Regions from separate parts of the Peribacillus sp. V2I11 genome, predicted to be linked through region 1. Evidence: predicted binding sites of a transcription regulator. Region 1 holds the regulator's gene; each other region holds the start of a gene.
The links. The regulator Rex, encoded in region 1, represses fermentation and respiration genes when NADH is low (regulators of the CRP and FNR family bind a similar motif). The targets are predictions, from matches to a motif close to TTGTGAAATATTTCACAA.

Region 1 (3,288 bases):
TTGTCCCCATATGTTCCAAGCGGAATGGGTGACTAAATAAAAGGAGTTTTCATTTTTGAAAAAAGAATATTGGTTCGTCATCATCACTTATATTGCCATGCAATTATCCAGTATTGTTGGGGTACCCATTTTCATGCTGATCGGGTCTTATACCGGAATGCCGGCTGATGAACTCGATGTGAAGTCTGCAGCATACTGGATAGTTTTCAGTTTTCTCGCTGCTTTATTCTTGATTCTTTTTTTAATGAGAAAAGATATGAGGGAAAAGTTGGACACGAGAAACCAAACTTCCGTTCCCATGTCCATATTATGGGCAATTGCAGGAGTTTTCATGGCTCTTTTTGCGCAAAGCATTGCCGGCAGCATTGAACAAATGCTTGGGGTGGAGTCTGAATCTGAAAATACGCAGCAACTCATTTCACTCATTTACAAAGTCCCCATGGTCATTTTCGTCACTTCAGTAATTGGACCTATATTGGAAGAATTAATTTTCCGGAAAATCATTTTCGGATCACTTCATAAACGCTTTAACTTCTTTATTTCAGCTTTAATCAGCTCAGTTATTTTCGGCTTGGCGCATGGTGAATTTGAACATCTTCTTTTATATACAGCAATGGGCTTCACCTTTGCTTTCCTTTATGCAAAAACAGGCCGCATTCTCGTTTCCATGAGCGCTCATATTGCGATGAATACGCTTGTTATCATCCTTCAAGTGGTATATCGGGAGGATATTGAGAAGATGCTAGATACTGCACAGGCCTTCATCGGAGGTTTATTATGAAACGTCAATCACCATTATTCATGGGCATCATCTATGCAGGCTTAGGAGCTCTTTTTACCGCTATCGCGATTCAAACCGTCAATTCTTCTGGATGGGGAATCTTTGCCTACATACTTGTCCTTATTGCAACTCTTGACTTTGGATCGGGATTACGCATGATCATGCTGCACTTTAAGATTAAAGCCGCACAAAAAAATAAGAAAAAATAAAAAAACGCTGTAATGATACAGCGTTCAGACTGTAGACAAACTCGATGAAAATTGAGTTTGTCTACAGTCTTTTTATTTGAAAAACGTTCCAGTTGATTTCAGAAATCCGCTCCCTTTCCGCCGACTGTCTGCCAAGCCTCCTCGCCGCAAGCGCCTGTGGGGTCTCGGCTAGCCAGTTATTCGGCAGGAGTGTCGCAAATTTCTTCAATCTAATAAGAATTACTGTAAAAAACCATTAAGGATAATCTAGTCTTGTTTTAAAATCATGTTTCGGGATAAGACCGTTCCGAACCTCCGATTGTAGACAAAGGGGTTCTATCTAAATTTTAAAAAACAGTTGATTGGAACGGAAGGTACGAGACTCCTGCGGGAAAAGCGCGTCCAAGTGAGACCCCACAGGCGCAAAGAGCGCCGAGGGCGGACCGCCCGCGGAAAGCGAGTGCCTGGAGTGGAAATCAACGTTTAAATTGCACTCCAAAAAAGTAAAAAACATGAAGGATAATCTAGTTTTCTTTTAAAATCATGGTTTGGGATGCGAACGTTCCACCCCCATTTTGTAGACAAACAGAAAAGATTTAATAAAAAAACGCTGCAATGATGCAGCGTTTTTTTCATTCCTCCAATGCGGCTTCTTCCACTACAGGATAATGTTTCAGGAAGTAGATGAGCGACTGAAGCTCCACGGCCAGGTCAATGTGGTGAACCCTTATGGATGGAGGCACCGTCAGCCGTGCAGGTGTAAAATTCAATATTCCTTTTATATCAGCTTTGACTAGACGATCTGTTATCGTCTGGGCTACCTGTGCAGGCACTGTCAATATAGCCGCAGTAATATTATTTTCCTGCAATAATGTATCGATTTGATCCATATGATAGATGGGCACATCAGCTATACGCTTGCCGACCTTTTCTTCAGAAACTTCGAAAGCCATTTCAATTTTTGTATTATTATTTTTCATGAAATTGTAATTTAAAAAAGCGGTTCCTAAATTTCCTACCCCGATTAAAGCGACTTTGGTCAATTCATCTTGATCTAGTGTTTTTCTAAAGAAGGATAATAAATAATTGACATTGTAGCCGTAGCCTTTTTTCCCAAGCGCGCCAAAGTAGGAAAAATCACGGCGAATGGTAGCAGAATCCACTTTTACAGCTTCGCTTAGCTCTGCCGAGGAAACTCTTTGTTTGCCTGAGGAATGTAAGTTCTTTAAAAATCGATAATACAATGGCAACCTTTTGGCTGTCGCCTGCGGTATCTTTGGGTCATGGTTCATTGTTCTTCCCCGCCTTCACACATGCTTTTCAACTTAATCTGTATCTGTTTGTTTTACTTGTCTTTTATAATCGTTACTGGAAACTCCGCCTGTTTTCTCCACTAAGAATGTAGGCCCGATCACCATTCCCTTATCAAGGGCCTTACACATGTCATAAACAGTCAAGGCAGTCACGGATGCAGCTGTTAACGCTTCCATTTCAACACCTGTACTGCCTTTTGTCTTAGCTTCCGTTTCAATCCTAAGCCTATATCCCTGTTCTTCTTTTTCCCAATCAAAGGCTATATTGACCCCTTGCAGAGCAATGGGATGGCACATCGGAATTATATTGGATGTATTTTTGCTGGCCATTATTCCTGCAACTTGTGCAACAGCCAGTACATCACCTTTTTTCATTTTCTCGTTCGTGACCAATTCATATATTTCATCATTCAATAAAATGCTCGATTGAGCTACAGCCGTCCGGGTTGTTTCAGGCTTAGCACTCACATCGACCATTTTGGCCCTGCCCTGTTCATTAAAATGCGTTAAGTCTCCCATTTAAGTAACCCCTCCTAAATAATACACTATTATTCCACTTTATGTAACAGCTTTTCTTTTAGCTTGGAACCAAGCTGTTGCCGATAATAACTAAAATACGTTACACTAACAATAATCAATTGAGGTGAAATCTATGATTTTGTTACAAATCAATCAATTATCGAAATATTATGGAGCTGAACTTATTTTATCAAATATGAAGCTCGAAGTTCAAAATAAAGATAGAATTGCACTTGTCGGCCGAAATGGCGCCGGTAAATCCACTCTGCTAAAAATCATAGCCGGGCAGCTTTCCCATGATGGCGGGGAAATAATCAAACCAAAAGGCGTCACCATCGGCTATATGGCCCAGGATACGGGATTGGAATCCGATCTGACCATATGGGATGAAATGCTGACTGTATTCAGGGACCTTATAGAGCAAGAAAAGGAACTGCGTCGCCTTGAGGTTGATATGGCCAGACCTGACATCTTTGAAAACGAAACT
Region 2 (3,288 bases), 270 kb from region 1:
ACGCGTTCTATTTGTCAAGGTTTTCATTGTGAATATGTTAAAAAATAGAAAAGATTTGACAAATTTGTGAAATGTCATAAAATAGAAAGAAAGGGGATGAAATTATGGAAGCTAATCAGAAGATGTTAGATGCAGTGAAATGGGTATCGGGCACAGGTTGTGTAATCGGAATTATTATTTTTGCTTTAAGTTTCTTTGTAAGCGATTACAATAAAGATTATATATTTACCGCCGTGGGAATCGCCATCACACTAAGCGCAGCTGCAATTTTTCTAGTTGGTATATTTTTTGTCCTGACAGAAGAAATGGTAATGAAAACACATAAAGGTGAGAGAATTGTACCGGAAACGACTAAAATCATAAAAATGAAGTCAAAGGCTAACACTCAAACAAAAAGAAGTACAGAATTCAGTAACTAAAACGAGGAATATAGCATAATGAATTTGCATTCTATCATCAGATTTACTAACATGGATGAACGCCTTTCTAAAGAATTTGAGTCAACGTGATCCGAATGATTGAATGCGCTTTCATTTTGTGGAGGACTTGGGTTAATTATCAGTTGGCTACTTTTTAATTCAATAAAATATACTGCACTCGTCATGTACCAAAAAAATTTCAAGTAACCCTTTGTATTTGAAATACATACGATGTGCTTGGACATTCAAACCAAACTGGCTGAACGCCAGGAAGTTTTCACTTTGCATTTTAAACGATACCCACGAGAAAAGGACACTTTTAAAAAGTCCTTTTTTTGTGGTTTTTTTATGCACTTTTCCTAGAAGATACAAAAGGGATGTCGTTGATTTTTGAGTAGTGAGTTTCCAAAAGCCGAAGTTTATTGAACCACCAAATGTACTTTTTTGTAAAATGGTTTTTGTCCTGTCCTACTGATATTGCTTGACTAGTTGTAACTAGTTTGACTGACCCCTGAATTACTTCACCCACGACTACTGCTAAACGGCTGTTTAGGAATCCTGACAGGACAATAAGTATTGCGAGGAGAAAAAAACCAATTACATTTCACACTCGTTATTTCCTTATATATATATAATATTGACCAGTGTTGGATCATAAGGGTATTGAAGCATGGAAACAACATCGTGTACAATGCGGCTACCATTTACCAACTTCCATGGCCGAGTGAAAAAAATCGGCTATAAATCATGTTTTCCAATGATAGATACCTAATTAACAGGATAGGTAATATAATTCATAATCTTTATAAGTCTTAAGGCAATAAACGCGGTGATATAATGTGAAAATTTTTTTTCATTATATTAGAGTAATATTAAAGGGAAAGTGACCGATCCTATCAGCAATTCTGTACTAATAAGTGAATTTCCATAGGTAATTTATTAAACAATTATTATATTTCATTTGCTGAAGATTTTCGAACATTTCTGTTCATTTACCATCTTCTTACTGCTCTTTATTGAACTTTATGTGACAGATGTCACTTTATATTGTCTTTTTTTAAACTTGGGATTAATATTGGTATGTCGGGTTTGTGAACTTGGTAACACTTTGTCCGAATAATTACCAATTGGAATTTTATTATGTAAGAAAGGGGTAGTACTATGAAAATAAAATGGGCTCTATTAACTATACTTTTTACAATTGCCACTGTGCTAACCGGTTGCGATAACCCATTAATGGTCTTGGACCCTAAAGGGCCAGTAGCTGCAACACAAGCAGATGTTATTATGATTTCGATATGGACAATGGCCTTTGTCGTCCTTGTCGTTATGGTACTGTATATCTTCATGATAATGAAATATCGTGCTTCCAAACAGCGTGACGATTATGAACCGCCTCATATTGAAGGAAGTAAGGTTCTTGAAATAATTTGGGTTGCGATCCCAATTTTGATCGTCGCTTTCCTATCCGTTGTTACTGTTAAAACAACAAATGAAGTGGAGGCAACACCTAAAGGATACGCAGATCAAGAACCGTTAGTAATTTATGCTTCATCTTCTAACTGGAAGTGGCATTTTAGTTATCCGGAAGAAGATATCGAAACGGTCAACTATCTGTTTTTACCAACTGACCGACCAATTGAATTTAAACTTTACTCATTCGGTCCAATCTCCAGTTTTTGGATTCCGCAACTTGGAGGACAAAAATACGCGATGTCGAACATGGTTAATACGTTGCACTTAGCAGCTGATGTACCAGGAGAGTATATGGGTCGAAATTCAAACTTCAGTGGTTCAGGTTTTGCTCAACAAACGTTCAACGTTAATGTACTGTCAGCAAAAGATTACGATAAGTGGGTAGATGAAATTAAAGCTACTGCTAAACCGATCACTGAGGAAAAATTCAATGAATTATTAAAACCTGGTCATGTGGGACAATCCACTTACACTGGAACTCACTTAGAGTTTTCACCAGCTCCTGAAGGGGAACATGCTGGTCATGGTAACCACGGATCTTCTGATACTGAAGAAAATGATTCCAAGGATTCACACGAGGAACATTCAGAACACAGCAACATGAATCATGATCATTAAGAATTAATTTCGTTCGATAAAACAACTAGGTATACAAGATAAGGAATATTTTCCTGAAAGGAGTCACAAAAGTATGGATTACTTTGATCGATTTGCCGTACCTCATCCAAGTCCTGCGATTTATGCATCCATGGTTGCCATTGGTTTAACCATGATTGCGGTTGTTGCCGGAATTACCTATTTTAAAAAATGGGGTTACTTATGGCGTGAGTGGTTAACAACCGTTGACCATAAACGTATTGGTATCATGTACATCTTGGCAGCACTGCTTATGCTTTTCCGTGGTGGCGTCGATGCCCTTATGATGCGTGCTCAAACAGCTATTCCAGATAACGGTCTTTTGGATGGACAGCATTATAATGAGGTATTTACAACACACGGGGTCGTCATGATCCTGTTCATGGCTATGCCATTTATCATTGGGTTAATGAACATTGTCACACCATTGCAAATTGGAGCGCGTGACGTAGCATTCCCACGTCTGAACGCAGTAAGCTTCTGGTTATTCTTCATGGGGGCAATGCTATTTAACATCTCTTTCGTAGTCGGTGGTTCTCCTGATGCAGGTTGGACATCTTACTTCCCTCTGGCAAGTAACGATTTCAGTGAATCAGTAGGTTCGAACTATTATGCGATTTCACTTCAAATAGCTGGTATTGGTACATTAATGACTGGTATCAACTTTATCGTAACCATCTTGAAAATGAGAGCACCTGGCTTGAACCTAATGAAAATGCCAATGTTCACATGGTCTATCTTGATCACAAACTTCATC
Region 3 (3,288 bases), 1.3 Mb from region 1:
GGCCTAGTCCTGCCAGTGCATCATATTCAGCTAAAATGGCAATCGTTGGACCACCGTGATCCCCCTCCCATGTTGCCCTGAATGAAGTTTCTAAATTTGCGACCCCTTTTTCTATCGAGAAGCCGGCCTTCTTTAAAGGCTCCATCAACCATTTCACTGCCTTATATTCATGGAAACTAAGTTCTGGATGAGCATGAATGTTCAATGCAAGCTCACGTAATTGAGCATCACGGGCATCAACTGCCATTTGAATCGATTTCTTTCCTTCCGCAACATGTATTGACATAAATATACAACCTCCATAAAATTCTGAAAATTAAATGTTTCTTTTTAAATATTACGTTCACTTTAATGATAAGTAAAATTAAGGTTTTTTTATGAAACTAAAAAATTTTTTTATAGTTTAATATAGTAACTACTATGAATATTTATAAAATCACTGAAATTTCCGAATGCAAAAAGGGGTTATGCGTGGTCTCATTTTTTGAACCAGCATGGAGCTTTAACGGGATTAACTCTATGGGGATCCCCATAGTTTCAAAACAAGAATTAGTTATAATCAATGATTTTTTACTGTTTTATATGGAGTAAAGTTAGGAAAATGCGGATTTACAACATTAAGGATAATGAAAGGTAAAAAAGCCTAATTTCTCACTAAAATTCTGAGAAATTAGGCTAAGACTGAATTAGAGTTGAAATTAGAGTTAATTGGGGCTCAATTAATTAATCAAAAGAAAGAAAAAAGGCTGCTATCAAAGTTTTTTGAATGCCCCCCTTTTTGGACAAATATATTACCATTCTCTGTTAAAATGGTGTACCCAATTTCGGATACTCATTTAAGGTGCTTCATACCATACGATATCATCAAACATTTTTACAACCCGCGGTAAGAAGCCTTCTTCATAATCCTCCGGGTATTGAACTATCGCATAGTAAACGCGGTCGCCATGTTGAAAAACCGACACTGTACCCAATATTGAATAATTACTGCCCTTCCGGCTAATGTCAAATTCGGCCTCAGACCAATCAAATCGGTTAGGCGTATTATCAGATCGCTGTTTAATCTCAAAGTCGTTGCTTATCACAACTTCCCTCGCAAACTCCGCCTGTTCTTCTATTGTCGCACTCGTACCCTCACTTTTGGAAAATATCTGAACTTTGGCATCCTCATTTCTCTTGCCTGCAAAATTTGCAAAAACAATCATTGCATCTCCTTCACCAGAACTAGCCTCTTCAACGACCATGTCATCCACGATGTAGGTTGAGAATCCCAATGCCTGACTATGATGAAGCTTGAATTGGAATGATTCTTCCATACCTTCTAATATGATCATATCCGTTTTCGTATTTGGCCGATCTTTTGTCAGATCATCGACCGATTCACCTGGAGGATCTTCATCTTGACCGTCGGTTTGCTTAGGATTATCATTTGGCTTTTCTGAAATTGGTGGAGATTCCTTATTTTCCTCCTGGACTCCTTTACAAGCACTAAGTCCTGTTACCAAAATAACGGCTGCCAAAATCAACAATATCTTTTTCATTGGAACCCTCTTTTCATGTGTTTTAACAAATTATTATACGGTCCCATATGTAAAAAAGTTACACTATGCTTCTTTGCTAGTATCAGACTTTATAGACTTAAAAAAGATCGATACTCTCCACTCTTTCCGAGAAAATATATAAGAAATTGTGCATTTGGCTTTATTTTTTATATTATGAAATTGATTCAGTTACTAATTTCAAGGAAAAACTACTTATTAAGTTAATAAGTATCATTTCACAATAAGGCATTATTTAATATCCCTTTTTTCTATAACAAAGACGCCTTCCAGTAAACATGTTCAACATCAAAAAATTGTTCTAATACATCGTTTTCACCAGTTAACGCTTCACGCATCCGTAAGCCATCGACATTAATACGGGCTTGCCGGAAATAATCTTCCCTAATTGAGACAAGAAATCCTAATTGATAGATAGTTTGAATAAGGAGTACTTTTTAAAACCAATTTGAATGTATGATAATGTAAGGAATCACACGTTCAAAAGGCCGCCAATTGGCGGCCTTCATAACTTCCCTTTCCTTATATATACTAATTTAAAAATAAATGTTTATGTATCGTTTATGGTTAAGATCCAATGCTATGTTCTACTGCAGTATCCCAACTAGGAAAATAATACAATGCATTTTTCATTAACTCCGGATCTGTCTTCTTTACCTCTTTCTTTCGAGGTGGCTTCCCTTCTTTTTCTACTAATTCAGAAATTTGATTCACGACTTCTTCAACACTCATATTTACTTCCATCTCTGTTCCCTCCTTCTTGCTATTATTTATATCTTTTCCTAATTGATGAAAAGTAATACAATTTTTCTTTAGCTAAACTACCAGTTTAGTTTAAGAAGGGTATTTTTTTCTCTAATTTGAATGTATGATAATTGAAATGATCGCACAGACAAAAAGCCAACGAATTCGTTGGCTTTTTGTCTAAATAATTCACAAATGCTTTTCCAAGTTATCGTTAGATTCACCTATGGTTAAATTGGCTCCTTTAAGCTTCTAGGGGTCTATTTTGTTTTACCTCTCTTCTTATAGCCTTCAAACTGGCGTAGAATCAATATCTCCTTTAGCAATATAGCTTTTTAATTTCACTCACAAACTTGGAAACACTGGCTAATTGTAAAGATGATTGCCGGTATAACATCCATGTTCTTCTTTTTATCTCTTCTCCATTTTTTAAGATCAAATCATGGGAAAACAAATCATCACTTTTTTGCAAAAAAACACGAGGAATAATGGCATACCCTAGCCCTCTTTTTACCATTTCCCTGCATGTCTCATAGCTGTCCACTTGCATCATTACCAGAGGAGGAGATGTAAACCTTTCATTCCACCAATGATCAATACTTTTTTCAGAGGGAATTTGCGATATATTTCTATATTGCAGCAAAACATTCGGTTCTTTACGATTAATCATCGGAAAATCTGGAAGGCTATCAACAGGTATCTCATCTTTTGAAATGATGCATATATTTTCTTCCTCAAGAAGAAACTTTTCATCGAACCACTCATAATCGCCTTTTACAATCGCAACATCAATCTCACCTTGCATAAGCAATTCCATCATTTCCGTACTGAAGCCCGTATCAACATTTAAATGGACCATAGGACAATTAACCATGTACTCTTCCAAAATGGAAGGCAGGTTATAAAGTCCGAAATGGCTGCTTATACCTAATTTCAAACTCCCCTTCGTTTCACTTCCCATACTCAATAAATACTCTTTTGTTTG

Region 2: qoxA (cytochrome aa3 quinol oxidase subunit II) is a predicted target of Rex. The motif match lies at 1,445-1,462, and genes of this name have one in related genera.
Region 3: QFZ73_RS16225 (LptM family lipoprotein) is a predicted target of Rex. The motif match lies at 1,766-1,783, and genes of this name have one in related genera.

The regions. Positions count from the first base shown of each region.
Region 1 is NZ_JAUSYW010000001.1:2,028,406-2,031,693, forward strand. Features, by position in the region: gene QFZ73_RS09625 (CPBP family intramembrane glutamic endopeptidase) at 56-781, shown strand; gene QFZ73_RS09630 (YdiK family protein) at 778-990, shown strand; gene QFZ73_RS09635 (redox-sensing transcriptional repressor Rex) at 1,602-2,261, opposite strand; gene moaC (cyclic pyranopterin monophosphate synthase MoaC) at 2,295-2,801, opposite strand; gene abc-f (ribosomal protection-like ABC-F family protein) at 2,935-3,288, shown strand, end outside.
Region 2 is NZ_JAUSYW010000001.1:1,762,356-1,765,643, reverse strand. Features, by position in the region: gene QFZ73_RS08445 (hypothetical protein) at 105-419, shown strand; gene qoxA (cytochrome aa3 quinol oxidase subunit II) at 1,581-2,513, shown strand; gene qoxB (cytochrome aa3 quinol oxidase subunit I) at 2,587-3,288, shown strand, end outside.
Region 3 is NZ_JAUSYW010000001.1:3,327,814-3,331,101, reverse strand. Features, by position in the region: gene QFZ73_RS16230 (M20 family metallopeptidase) at 1-286, opposite strand, end outside; gene QFZ73_RS16225 (LptM family lipoprotein) at 837-1,541, opposite strand; gene QFZ73_RS16220 (hypothetical protein) at 2,127-2,303, opposite strand; gene QFZ73_RS16215 (LysR family transcriptional regulator) at 2,623-3,288, opposite strand, start outside.